2 regions of the Bacillus sp. J14TS2 genome follow, and region 2 is predicted to be linked to the other one. Evidence: a T-box and tRNA genes for the amino acid it is inferred to sense, from the RefSeq annotation. Region 2 holds a T-box; the other holds one or more tRNA genes.
What was found. The T-box of region 2 lies ahead of KI375_RS21335 (valine--tRNA ligase). A T-box ahead of a tRNA ligase gene usually reads a tRNA of that ligase, here a tRNA-Val.
Positions count from the first base shown of each region.

Region 1: it has a tRNA-Val gene. The T-box ahead of KI375_RS21335 (valine--tRNA ligase) is inferred to sense a tRNA for this amino acid. The anticodon was not compared.

Region 1 covers NZ_BORE01000019.1:28,648-36,041, reverse strand. The annotation lists gene KI375_RS22875 (ABC transporter permease) at 1-474, opposite strand, end outside; gene KI375_RS22870 (MBL fold metallo-hydrolase) at 574-1,404, opposite strand; gene KI375_RS22865 (histidine phosphatase family protein) at 1,467-2,060, opposite strand; gene KI375_RS22860 (Cof-type HAD-IIB family hydrolase) at 2,312-3,061, opposite strand; gene KI375_RS27720 (hypothetical protein) at 3,330-3,452, opposite strand; gene KI375_RS22855 (hypothetical protein) at 3,643-3,897, opposite strand; tRNA gene KI375_RS22850 (tRNA-Val) at 4,253-4,325, opposite strand; gene KI375_RS22845 (DUF6944 family repetitive protein) at 4,649-5,227, shown strand; gene KI375_RS28140 (DUF8096 family protein) at 5,360-5,536, opposite strand; gene KI375_RS22840 (hypothetical protein) at 5,729-5,965, shown strand; gene KI375_RS22835 (phosphotransferase enzyme family protein) at 6,376-7,380, shown strand.
Region 2 covers NZ_BORE01000016.1:93,907-101,300, reverse strand. The annotation lists gene KI375_RS21350 (transglycosylase domain-containing protein) at 1-1,898, opposite strand, end outside; gene KI375_RS21345 (sensor histidine kinase) at 2,248-3,357, shown strand; gene KI375_RS21340 (YjcZ family sporulation protein) at 3,433-3,576, opposite strand; gene KI375_RS21335 (valine--tRNA ligase) at 3,849-6,200, opposite strand; T-box leader at 6,263-6,523, opposite strand; gene KI375_RS21330 (DNA topoisomerase III) at 6,819-7,394, opposite strand, start outside.

The DNA.
Region 1 (7,394 bases), on a different contig from region 2:
TCCATTCGATGGCGAAAGGAAAATAAATAACATCCCAACAAGGACAACGACAGAAATAAAATGCGGTGCATACGTAACCGTTTGGACAATCTTCTTAAACCTTGTCCTTGTCACTTGATTCAACATTAAAGCGAAGATAATCGGGATCGGGAACGAAAATAGCAATTGATAAAAATTGATAAGTAATGTGTTTTTTAAAAGATTCCAAAATTGATAGGATTGAAAGAATCTTGTAAAATGATCAAGGCCCACCCACTGACTTCCCCAAATTCCATTAACTGGCACAAAATCCTTAAAAGCTATTTGTAATCCATACATAGGTACATATTTGAATATAAAAAAATACGCTAATGTTGGAAACAATAAGACATAAAGCTGCCAATTTCCGCCTATTTTCTTTAATGTATGGAGGAGCTTACTTTGTCTACCTGTATCCGCTTCCATATTTGTTATCGTTTTTGTATCTATTTTCATATTCCCCCACCCTTCCGCATTTTTAGATCGAATTGAAATATTTATTTGATAATCATTTAAAGTGCTTGTTCAAAAGGAGGATAAAGGCGCTGATGCCCGCTAAAATTGTAGAACTAATCCATCATAAGCACACTCAACATTCATAGGTCGAAGTACTTCATTCATCTCGTGATGTGGCGGGCAATGCTTATGTGTAAAATGGGTTGCATGAATGGCAGTTTGTTCAGTAATCGCATTAATCTTTCTCATTTTCGTAATCATGGTCTCTACCCCATCTACACTCAAATGTCGTGTTTGTCCTGCTTTAAATTCAGTATTCGTTCCAACCGCACATTCTATAATCAGCTGATCTAATTCTATATCTTGCAAATGCGGCCATACTTCCTCCTTGTACACTGCTGTGTCCGATGCGATTAATACTTTGCTTTTGCCATCATCTATTAAATAGGTTACAGCGTCCCCTATTGACGGTATATGCGTTGCTTTAAGTGCCTTAATAGAATACGGATAAAGGTCTATTCGCTCAAAAGGGAGGATAGGTTTTCTTTTCAATCCTATCTCCGCATCCCTGACATCTGAATCGCTTAATAAGGCCATAACAGAGGGTGGAGCTACGAACGTTAAAACTGGTAATTCCTGATAGGTGGGATAGCCTAATTTGCGCAAACCTATATTCTTCACATCAAAATGATCATGATGGCTATGTGTAACTAGGGCATATTTCGTGTTGATTAAATTCACCCCATGCATGGAACAAGCTGCAAAAAGATCTGCACCCATATCCACTAATAAATCATCGTTAATTAAGTACATACACCTTTTCCTCAAGTCATAGCCCCGATGTTCGCGTGCATAGGTACACGTTCTACAGTCACAAAATGGTGATGGGATTTGATCAGGCCCGGCAGTGCCTAAAAATGTTAATTTCATGTGAAAACCTCCTCAATACATTATCTAATCGATTGTCTTTTAGGTAACATTGATGAGTCGTATTATTTAGTAAATTCCTTTTCAGCAAGGTGGCGAGTGCAATTATAAAGTTTATATCCCATCCCTTTTTTCATATCTTTTATAATTGTGACAGAACAATTTTTCACTAAATCATCTGGATCTGTTTCATTTGGACATATTTCATGTAATGTTTGAATTAGAAATTTCCCATGCGTAATCACCAATACTTTTTTTCCTTTATACTGTTTTAATGTGTCTTCCACAAACTGAGCACCTCTTGCACGTAAAGCTTCAATGGTCTCCTCACCTAGATCAAGCTGGCGCCAATCCTCACCCCATATTTCAATTCTCTCTTCTTCGATGGTCCCCTCGATTTTCCCTCGCGAAATCTCTCTTAATCTCTTATCAAATAAAATAGGCAAATTTAAATAGGAAGCAATAATTTCTGCCGTTTGGCGGGCTCGTAATAAATCACTTGAAATCATAACTTCCCAATCTTCTTCGGCCAAGCGCTTCCCAACAGCATGTGCTTGTGTCATACCTGTTTCATTTAATGGATTATGTGAATGACCTTGTGCTCTTTGTTCAATATTCCAATTTGTGTTTCCGTGTCTTACAAAACCAATTTCAGTCATTTTATCTCTCCTAATTATGATCAGAAATTACACTCCCCTATCGATCTTATTATTAAGAAAAAGAGTTCATTTCCTCGGGGATTTACTATTACATTTTATATTAGAGAACCGGTTTTTAATTGTACATACAACTTTTCATCATGGTCCATATACTTATTTTCAGAAAGATTAAGGGCACACCAAATTTTTTACCACTTTTATGAACAAATAAAGAAAGCTGTGCCTAAAATAACAAGGCACAGCTTTCTTTATCAGCTTACATCTTCCTCAAAAAGATATGTTTGAATTGCTTGAGCAACTCCATCCTCTTCATTTGTTGTTGTGATTTGATCTGCCACTTCTTTTAATTCCTTCTCAGCATTACCCATCGCAATGCCTAAACCAGCAGCTTTGATTAATTCAAGGTCATTTCGATTATCCCCAATGGCCATAACTTCTGCCATCTCAATCCCTAAATGTTCACAAAGCTTCTGTATACCTGTCGCCTTTGAAACATTGACAAGTGAAATTTCCACAACACGACTCGACGACCATGTAATATTTAATGTCTCACTATTTTTTAGTTTCTCTCTTAATTGTCGAACAATCTGTTCATCATTATGACTAATACCAAATTTGAAAAAGTTTGTTGCAAAGATATCATCTGCCCAATCTTCCATCTTGACATGGTCTGTATCGTTATATCCCCAAAATGTTCCCCCAGATTCAAGAGCCATTGCATGCAACATGCGAATATCCTTTTGCTCAATATAAAACCTTTTCACAAGTTCTCCAGGTTTACTCCAGATCTCAGCTCCATTGGCAAGTACCATTGGTGACTCTAAACCTAATTCTTGACGAATTCGTTCAACTCTTTGTAATCCTCGACCTGTTGTCAAAACGACGACAACACCAGCATCAGCTGCTCGTTTTATCCACTGCTTATTTGCTCCAGATACGCCTTTATTGCGGGTTAGGACGGTTTCATCTAAATCTAAGGCTAATACTTTATACTTCACCATATAATCGACTTCTCTCCTTTTTTATTCAATCAAGTGAAGAATCTATTGGTGGTGAGTTCACAGAAGTAACAAATCTTATAGATTGTGGTTTTCATTATATCATATAGATTTGTCCAGTTTTATCTCCCTTTATTAGATGCTTTGTTCATTTACGTTCACCATAGCGACCCTTATCGTATTTTTGTATAGTGCCTTTTTCTATAACACAAAAGGCATTGAACGACCTCTCGCGTGTCATTCAATGCCTTTCAATTCTCGTTCATACTTGTTAATACCTATTTTTTCGCCATTTATTTTTTATATAAGGTTTAATATCTTGAGGTCCTTCTCTATTCTGACGCTCTGCATCTTTTTTAAAGACTTCCATCGCTTTGATATAAAGTAGACTCATTCTTTAGACCTCCTCAATGCCTAGTTATTTGTATTATTTCCATTTGGGTCTTGAGCAAAACTTCAAATTTTAAATCTTGTTTTTGTATCTCGTTTGTGCTCCTTTCTTCCGCATTAAGAGGCACAGCGACACTGTAAAAATTCATATTCGTTGAAATTTGAAGGATGGAAGAAATTCTATGTATAAAATTTTACTCGTTCATAACTCTGCCATAGCTTACGAGTAAAGCAAAAATAAGAACTAGTAAAGATATTAATATCATCACATTTATAATAATATACAATGCAACGTATTTTGAGCGAAGGGCAACGAAAATACCAAAAATTGCAATGATCCCCATAGCGGCAGCCAAAATAAATCCATTTACATTCGGACCACGAAAAATAAAAAAGACAAGGATATTAATAACCACTGCTGCTATTGATAAAAAGTCATATTTACTCATCGTTTCCTTCTCCTATTAAATGTTAATTGCAACTATTAACTATAATTTTGAAATTCGATATAAATCTAATTTATCCTTTAGGAAAGCTATTTCCTCCAAGTTCGCCTATAAAAAACCACTTATCGTTTGAGGATTTTTTGGTGTCTGACATTTATAAAAAAATTTTGATTGATAACAATTTTGAATAAAAAACATCATCAATTCCTAGACCATCTTTCTCAGCCGGAGTTCGTGATAACAATCATCATGTCTGCACTAGCACATCCTATGCCTTTAACTGATTGAAGTTTCATTTTATAATCTCCTAGACCAAAAAACGTCAAACGCTATTATATTAACGTTTGACGATCCGTAGTGATTCTGACTGGTCTCGAACCAGCGACCTCCACCCTGTCAAGGTGGCGCTCTCCCAGCTGAGCTACAGAATCAACATATTATGTAAAGACAAGATTAATTATACTAGATAAATAATTTTAAGTCAACACTTTCAAATTCCGGAGTGTAAGATGTTGAAAGTAGAAGGATTTAAGGCAAACTTGATTCTAAGGACGGTGTATCTTCATCCCCACTGAATTTTTGAGGATCAAAGGCTAAATTTGCTTGGAGGTGGAGATATTTCTGCCCGTTAATGCGGAAAACTCCTACCCTATGGATAAGTTGCAGTATGCTACGGTTGATGGAAGGAATGAACTGAATAATCGGTTTAAGAATAGAATGTATTAGAAATGAAAATGAGTTGGATTGAATATACATGAATAATCATTTGAAGGAAATAATCGGTTATTTTCTCTCAACAATTGGAACTATACAAGCGGCCATCGGCAATACTCCTCAATTACATTTAAATGAAACACAAAGCTATCAATTGCGACTGATAGGCAATGTTTTGCAAGCTTCGGGAAGTGCATTGGCCGCAGATGGCCAAGGTTCAGTATCTCTAGAAAAAATCGGAGATGAAATTCAAGCAACAGGTAATTCGACCGTTTTCGCAGGGATGTTGCTTTATGGCTGTTCTGACGAAGAGACTGAACAAAGAATAGTTATTGCGGGAACTTGGATGCAGGCTTTAGGAAGTTTCGTAGGACTGGCAGATGAGTTTTTTGATAGTACAGAAGCTGGAAGAGCGGAGAATATTGTTGGAAACCTTTTACAGGGCATTGGGAACTCCTTGCAAGCAATAAGTACTACTCAAGAACTGCACGGAAATAACTCGGAACAAGGTCAGATTGGGGCAGTGGGAAGTTGGATTCAGACTGCAGGATCTGTTATATCCTTGATTGGCCAAATCCAAGAGGAAGCGGAGGAAATACGTCTAGGTATCAATGAATAAAATAATTATAGAGAAGGTATTAAATTTAAAGCATCTTTATTATTTAGATGCTTTTTTGATACGTCCAAAATTAGGAGATGGAGAACTATTGTAGAGATATTTAATACTGAAGGACTCCATCTTGTGATAAGGTTAAATACTTTTCATCATGCCACAGGACTTACATTTGCGAATTAACTTACCATCTTGTAAGTAGCTGTGAAAAGCAGCATTATTACAGTTGTCACACCGACCACTGCTTATATCAGGGTGCTCCTTTAATATGTATATCGTATTAAGATCATATTTTTCAGCGTTTATAGTGATCATCCTTTCTTGATGCCTATATATAGTAGCACATAACACTGTCACAATAACAGCTTTTATTTGTGCTATACAGAGTCTAGAGCTCACTACTTAACTTCATAACTCTTTCCAGAGTGATGAATTAACATTGCTTGAGAATAAATATAATTCTTTTAAATCAAACTAATAGCAACTACGAAAAAGGTGTGTGATGAAATGAAAAAGGTAGCAATGCTTCTATTTTATATAGTTTTACTAGTAACATTACTACCCACTAATTCTTTAGCAACTACTCTGGAGAAACTACCTTCAACTGAATCTTCAAAGCACTGGAAAGTGGTCATTGCAAAAGCAGATGACGAAGATCCAAATCTTAACAAATCAAGAAATCCAGATTTGTATAGTGTTTACAGTATGGACATCAAAACATTGGCAGAGAAAACCCTAAATTAGTTAGGATTGAAGCATACAGGGATGATCCAAATTCAACAAAACAATATGAACTATTTACCGCTGATTACCCACAAGATGAGCTGCTGGATACTAACTTTCATCATTATAATTTTCCTTTATATACTAAGGCTTCGAAGTTGATAGTGATCATAACTTGGACAAACAAAAATGAAGAAAGCAAACATCCACGAAAATTTAGAGAACAGTTTATCTTTAAACAATAAAAAGTGATTAGAGAGGAATCCAGCTATTCCTCTCTTTTCATTCCATATTATAAGAACAATATCGGTATATACGATTTGCTGGGAAGTTTCCCCTTCTTGTAACTCAATCGGGCTGTTAGTTGAAGGAAATTAGTATTGGTACCTCGAATTAGTAATATATAAACTAAATTAGTGAGGTATCCATCTATGGATCAAAAGATTATTGAAGCATTCACTCAAGAAATTCAATCCATTGGAGCAATTAGATTTGGTATTGAAATGAGTGATTTAACCCATATTGGCAATTGGCAGAATTTTATATATGAGTACTCAAAAAATGATCAAGATTACATATTAAGGTTTACTCCTAATGCTCATCGTAGTGTAAATGCAGTAAAGGGAGAAATTGATTGGCTTCTTTATTTAGCGAAAAACGGTGTCTCTGTATCTAGTCCCATCCCATCTACACAAGGTGATTATGTAGAGGTAATTGATAAATCCGATGTGAATTTCATTGTGACATCTTTTATAAAAGCAGAAGGTTCAAAGATTGATTATCCTGAGTGTCTAAGTGATACAAATCTATACTACAACCTTGGTAAGATTATGGGGAAAATCCATTCCTTATCAAAAAGCTATAAACCAAAGGATGAATCTATTCGGAGGCACGACTGGAACCAGAATTATTATCTGCAAAACATTCGAAAGTTTGTCCCATCAGATCAATATTTAATTTATCAATCTCGTGACAAACTCATTGAAAAAATCCAATCCAGTTTTACTAAAGATGAGCATTCCTATGGACTTATTCACGGTGATATAGGAGTTGGAAATTTCCTAGTAAAGGATAAAGGAATAATCACTCTTTTTGATTTTGATGAGGCACAGTATAGTTGGTTTATTGAAGATATTGCTATACCCTTATATTATTTTGTTTATGTTTATGGAGGCGAAGCTGGAAAAGCGAGTAAGGAATCTCAAGCTCATTCATTTATGGAGCATTTCTTAAAAGGATATAAAGAGGAAAACTATTTTGATGAAAAATGGTTAAAACAGATTCCAATTTTTCTACAATTAAGAGAAATAATTGTTTATATAGGCTGTTATCGAAGTTGGGATGTATCAAACTTAGACCAATGGAGTGTCGATTTTTTGAAGGAAAGTAAAGTAAGAATTGAAACGAGTGAACCGGTTGTTAATATATGGAATTAATAGGATATTAATAA
Region 2 (7,394 bases):
TGTTGATTGATCGATTTTGTTGCAAAATCATCATTTTCAATATGTGAAAGACTATTCGCCATTATACTGCGGAATATAGGTGTGACCACATCACCACTTGAACCTTTTAAATAATGTTGTTCGTCGGTATAATCATATCCTAGCCACACTGCCCCGACTAAATTTGGTGTATAACCGACAAACCACTGGTCCTTTGTTCCGTTTTGATCATAAGATACCTGTGTTGAACCTGTCTTTCCTGCTAGCTTGTAGTCATCTATTTTGGCTTTTTGTCCTGTACCGGAATCAATAACATTCAGTAACATTGAAGTCATCTCTTCTGCTGTAGAAGAATCCATTACTCGAGTTTTTTTCGGATGTACCTCGACTTCTACATTCCCTGTGGGACCCACAATCTTTGTAATAATATGACTTTGGACCCGCTGGCCTCCATTGGCAAAAGCTGAATAAGCTTCAGCCATTTGCTTTGGTGAATAGCCTGTATCTGTGCCTCCAAGAGCCAGACTCAAATTCTTATCTTTTTCTGAAACAGAAAGTCCGAACTTTTGCAATGCTTCACTGCTCTTTTCTATTCCAAGCTCATTTAGTAACCAAACGGCGGGAACATTTAAAGAATCCTCCACAGCCTGATACATTGGAACTTCCCCTGCATACTGATGGTTTGCATTTTTTGGTTGATAACCATCAAAGGAAAGTGACTCTTCATCCTTTAAAATTGAATAAGCCGTGTAGCCAGCTTCCAAAGCAGGTGTATAGACAGCTAAAGGCTTGATAGCAGATCCTGGTTGTGCTGTTAATTGAGTCGCACGATTATATCCACGAAAAGTATGCTCTCCTCGTCCACCTACTAATCCTCTAATTCCTCCAGTTTTTGGATCAAGTAAAACAGCACCACTCTGAGCTAAAGTTCCATCGCTGCTAACTGGAAATAGATCATCGTTCGCATAAACATTTTCTAATGATGATTGCAGATTTTGATCCATTTGTGTATAAATTTTATACCCTCTTGTTAGAATTTCATCTTGAGTAAGTCCGTATCGATAAATAGCTTCATTTAACACCGCATCAACATAATAAGGATATTTTCCTTTTAACGGATCCTCCCCCTGATTATTCAATACGATTTTCTCATTTATCGCCTGATTCATTTCTTCTTCGGTAATTACACCATATTTTTCCATCTGTCTTAGAACAATATCGCGTCGCTCTAATGATGCTTCCATGTTTTTATATGGATCTAATGCGGATGGACGGTTGATAATCCCTGCTAACATGGCAGCTTCACTAATCGTTATATTCCCTACATCTTTACCAAAATACGTTTTAGAGGCATTTTGAACTCCCCAACCACCACTTCCAAAAAACACTTGGTTCATATACATTTCTAAAATTTCGTCTTTTGTAAAAGACTTTTCTAACTTTACAGCAAGAAAAATTTCCTCAATCTTTCGTTTATATGTTCTTTCAGGTGACAAAAGCGCAACCTTCGTTAATTGCTGTGTAATTGTGCTTCCACCTGCTGTAATTCTGCCTGCTTTTAAATTCGAGAAAAAAGCTCGCATAATTCCTTTGACATCGAAACCGTTATGCTCACGAAAACGATGGTCTTCAATCGAGATGATCGCTTCCTGTAAATGCTCTGGAACTTTGTCTATAGAGACACCTTCCATCCTATTTGCAGAGATCTTACTTGCTTCATCCTCATCTTTATCATAAATAATGGTGGATTGAGATAACCCTTGTTTTAAAGCTTCCACATTTGTTGTACTAGCGATCCACGCAAAATATCCCAAACCAAGTAAAACCACTAAGGATATCGTTAAGATTAATATCTGATTTAAATGCGCTTTTTTCCAAAATCTTTTGATAGCCTGCATGATTGTTGTGATTAATTTCATAGCAATTTCACCACTTTTTCAAGATCATTAATCCAAATACACTATAATACTTTTATACAAGATAATCCACAATTTCTTACTTATTCCTACATAATTTTACTACATTATTAGTGATCCTGCTGTTCTTTATTGAGAATGAATATAAAAGATTGTATGATAATATATATAAAGTGAAACTTGAATCAGTGGGGATTTTCGTCATTTCCCACTGATTTCAGAAGATCAAAGGATAAATTAAGTGATTTTTAGGTCCTATGATCGAATTTCATCGTATCATTGGAAACTATTGGAAATTACAGAAGGATATTTATTGTCAATGCAGAACTTATAATAGAGAAGAGGTGAGAAAATGAGCCAAATAAAAGAAGACGTTTTATCCTCTATACAACTGGAGAAGAAGATTGTTTTGGCACATTGGAAAGAAAAACTTCTCAAGTCACCAGATAAAGTTTTTAATGAATGGATGGAAACTCATATAAAGTTAATGCTTGATATCTTCCTAAGTGCCTTTACATTATCCGAGATTGAAAAAGATGAATATCTGCAAGAAAAAGCTAAAGAACTTTCAGAGCATGTTATCTATAAACCGAGTATTGTCCATTTTTTGGTACAGAATATTACGAGCTTAAAAACAGAATTGACAGCCATTATGTATAAGCTCCCCATTCAAGAAGAAAGTCATTTTAGATTTTATTATAAACTGTCTTCCATTATTGATACATTTATATTTTATTTGTTGAAACATCTAGCAGAATCGGAAAACTCTTTACATGCAGCTAAAAAGGACCATGAAGATCGCTTAACACTTTTAGGACAAATGACAGCAAGCTTTGTCCATGAATTTCGTAATCCTTTAACAACGGTAGATGGCTTTGTGCAATTACTTCGTTCTGATCGACCAGATCTTCCCTATTTAGATATTATCCAAGATGAATTAAGCGATTTAAAGGTAAAAATTACTCAATTTCTCATGCTTTCTAAGAAAGAAAAAACGAATCAAAAAAAGGAGATTTTTTCCTTATCTGATCAATTTGATCAAATCCTTTCCTTCATTTATCCAAAAATTTTAGAGTCTAATGTGCAACTAGATACAAATTTTAATGGGGCATTATACATAAATGGATATGCTGAAGAAATCAAACAAGTCCTTATTAATATTATTTTTAACGCTATAGAGGCGATGTCTCACCAAGTTCCCAAACCAATTATAAAAATATCGGGCTATCAAGAGCAACATCAAAATTTTATAAAAATTGCAAATTCAGGTCCAAAAATACCCGGAAATATCGTTGAAACCATCTTTGATCCTTTTTTCACTACCAAGGATTCTGGAACAGGGTTAGGGCTTTATGTATGTAAAGAAATTATTGACAAGCATCATGGTCATTTACTTTGCTCATCTGATGAAGATTGGACAGTCTTTACTGTTATTCTGCCTGCTTGGCAAGATCAAAATTAAGTGGAGAGAAGATTCTCTCCACTTTCCTGTTTCACAAACATAAAAGAAATACAGCTTTTACCTAATCATTACCTTCTATAACCAAGCTGCTCCAACGATAATCAACAGGATAAATAGTACTACGATCAACGCAAAGCCACCGCCGTAGCCGAAACCACCACCAGCTCCGCCAGCATATCCGCCGTAGCCGCCACAGCCGCCACCACATCCGAAGCCCATATTCTCACCTCCAGGTCAGAATTAAAGGGTGAATGATCACCCTTGCACCATATACTATTCAAAAGTTCTAAAAAATGTATGGACACTGAAAATCTTTTTTATTTTTATCAGTATTTATTTTGCTAAGCTCTTAACGGTAATCACTTGTCTTAGCAGAAAAATCTCGGGTCGCGCGCACTGGGGTAACAAAAACATTGTATGGAGGGACCAGATAATTACTTGAGTCCACTTTAATCTTTCTAATAGGAAATGATTTGCCTTTAGCAGCACAATTACTTAGAGATATACTGTATCACCTTAGCGTTAGAACAGGCTTTCAAATCTTTTTCGGTCTGCTTAAACCACTCTAAATGTTTAGACACAGTTCTAATTTCGATAACATCGATCTCAGCCCGAATCGATAAATTTTTATCCGATTTATTCTTCCGCATAGCGGATATCACTTCTTTAATCGTTTCTCCAAACTCTAGAAAATCATCGTTTAAGTGCTCATTTTTTTCCCATTTCAAAAGATGAACGGATGCAGTTTTTTCATGCTGTTTGAAAAATTGCTGATATATATATTCGGTGATATGCGGAATATATACAGCATACATTTTCAGGATATTCAGCAATGAATAATAAAGCGCATACTGACCTGAACGCCTTTCAACATATCCATGAAGCTCGGGCTTATATAATCTGGACTTGACGATTTCTATATAATTATCGCAAAAGTCTTTCCAGAACAATTCATCCAATTCGTGTCTTGCCGATCCGATTTCATATTCATTCAACCATACGGTAGCCTTTTTAATCGTTTCATTCGTACGTTCGACTATCCATCTATCCACCGGCAATAGCTGAGGTTTCTCCGATAAATCAATGTCTTGCAAATGAGAAATGGCAAACTTGGAAGCATTCCACAGCTTCGTAATAAACCGTTTGGCAATCGTAAGCTCGTCGATAGCAAAAAAGGTATCGGTTCCGAGACGCGCGTTGGCTGACCAATAGCGCAAAACATCTGCAGAATGAGCGGCAACTAGCGCTTCTGGTTCCATCTCAGAATTTTCTTTTGACTTGCTGATCTTTTCTCCCTTCTTAGCGAGAACAAATCCATTTATCATTAAGTCTTTCCATGGAATATCTCCTGTATGATACAGGCTTCTTACGATAGTATAAAAAGTCCATGTCCGTATGATTTCATGTGCATGCGTTCTCATACCCATTGGAGTTAGCTTAAGACCAAACCTCTCATGGATCTGCGGCGTTAGCGATGACGTTGCCCATGTGTCGAATACGGCACTTTCGGGAGTAAATTCCTTGCATCCGCAGTCACATGTACCCTTGTATGGGGTTTCGAGCGGATTGACGGGAAGCTGTTCGGCTTTTGCGAAGCTAGCTTTTCCGCAATGATTGCAATACCAAACTGGAAAAGGAACGCCGAAATAGCGTTGACGAGAAATACACCAGTCCCACTTCAAATTTTCAACCCATGCAATATAGCGATTTTTCATGTAGGCGGGATACCAATTTATTTGGTTTGCTGCATCCAGAAACCGCTCTTTTTCAGATAGAATATCGATATACCATTGCCTTGACGGGATGATTTCGATTTCTTTTCTGCAGCGTTCATGAATTGCAACAGCGTGTATTATATTCTCGGATTTCTGCAGCAGATTGGATTCATCAAGCAATCGAATGATCTCTTTTCTGGCGGCATGGACCGTAAGTTCGCCGATAAAGGGAACATCCTTATCAAGAGTACCGTCCGCCAAAATTACCTTGCGATATGGCAGAGCGTGTTCAGCATACCACTTGGCATCGGAGCTATCACCGAATGTTGCGCACATAACAACGCCGGTGCCTTTATCTATTCCAACCGTATCATCCGCCAGTATCGGCACTTCATAGTCGTAAAGCGGTATCTGAGCATTTTTCCCAATATATGATGTATATCGTTCGTCATCAGGATGAACGAATAAACAAACGCATCCATATAATAGTTCAGGGCGTGTTGTTGCAACATAAAGCGGATTTCCTTCAACCATAAAGGGAATATAGATAAAGGTCGATTCATTATCAGCTGTATCAAGCTCGGCCTGAGCGATAGAAGTTTGACATTCGGTACACCAAAGCACAGGAGATTCTTTCACATATGTCTTTTCTTTTTGGACAAGCTCTAGAAATAATAACTGTGATATTTTTCTAACGTCATCGTTTATCGTTTCATATTGCGTGGACCAATCAACCGAAAATCCCATTGTTCTCCAGAATTTTTTAAATTCTGTTTCATAATTTTTAGTTGTCTGTTTGCATTTATTAATAAATGCACTCCGGGAGAAATCTTTTGCACGTATACCTTCGTCGCGTTCAACCAAACGTTCGGTCGGTAATCCATTATCATCAAAGCCAAAGGGATAAAATACATTATAGCCCTGCATTCTGCGAAACCGTGCAATCATTTCAGCCTGTGTGTAAGAGAACAAGTGCCCGACATGCATGTTTCCACTAACTGTCGGCGGCGGAGTGTCAATCGAGTATATCTCCCCTTGTGCATCTGGATCGAACTTGTAAATTTGTTCTTCTTCCCAAAATTCCTGCATTTGTTTTTCTATCTGAGCAAAATTATAGCGCTTTTCCATTTGAATACCTCCAAAATTAGTGATTGAACACAATAAAAAACGCCCCAAAGCAATTTCCATTGCTCTGGGGCGAACATTGCGTCCGTGGTACCACCCAAATTCAGAGAATATTCTCTGCACTCTACCGATGCGGGATAGTTCATAAATATCCGATATCGTTTTCCTGTGACGGCGGAAATCCCGTTGAAGTCTACTAAGAAATATCTTTCCGTTCGGTTCACAGCTCAGAGGCTACTTCCATACTATCTTCACGAAGGTTTACACCATCCACCTTCTCTCTATGCATCAGATAAGTATGTACTCCTCCTCGTCAATGCCTTTATTGTATTCAATTTCCATTATTATACACTAAAGCAAAAAAAAATCAACGACTACCATAAAAATGTCAGCAGAAAGCGTCCGCCTGCAGCGGAAATCAACGGTGTATAGGCTCTCACGTTGTGTTTACAGGTTTTATTACAATTTATCCCGCATTAACTGGCTGTAAAACCCCCACTGATTGAACTTTCACTTTGTATTGAACAGAATAGTTTTTTACAAAGTAAAATTCCAAAGTGTTTCCATTACTTAAAGTTTTAAAAAACGAGCCGACAGTTGAGAACCGCCAGCTCAAATCAATTAAGAATCTATTTTTAATCCTTTCAACGCTTCTGCTAATGCATTGTTTATTGGTTCAGCTTCTTTTTGTTGTTCCTTCATGTATTTTTGGACACTACGCTTATCCATTTTTCCACTACCTTCTTTTTTACGTCTCGCTTCAAAAGCAGATAGTTTCTCGCGATATCCACATTTACATGCGAAAATTTGGCCTTTACCTTCACCACGAAGTTCCATTTTCTTTTTACATTGAGGGCAGCGTGCATTGGTTAAGCGTGAAACATTTTTTTTATAACCACATTCACGATCTTGGCAGACAAGCATTTTTCCTTTCTTACCGTTTACTTCAAGCATTGGCTTTCCACAGTCCGGGCATGCTTTTGTTGAAATATTGTCGTGTTTGTACTTTCTACTACTTGCTTTAATTTCAGCAACAATTTCTTTTGTATGTCCTTTCATTTCATTTATAAAAACATCCTTTTTGAGTCTACCTTTAGCAATCATCTCAAGTTTTTGTTCCCACTCAGCAGTTGTCGCTGGCGACTTTAATTCTTCTGGTACTAAATCCAGTAGCTGACGACCTTTAGAAGTGATAAA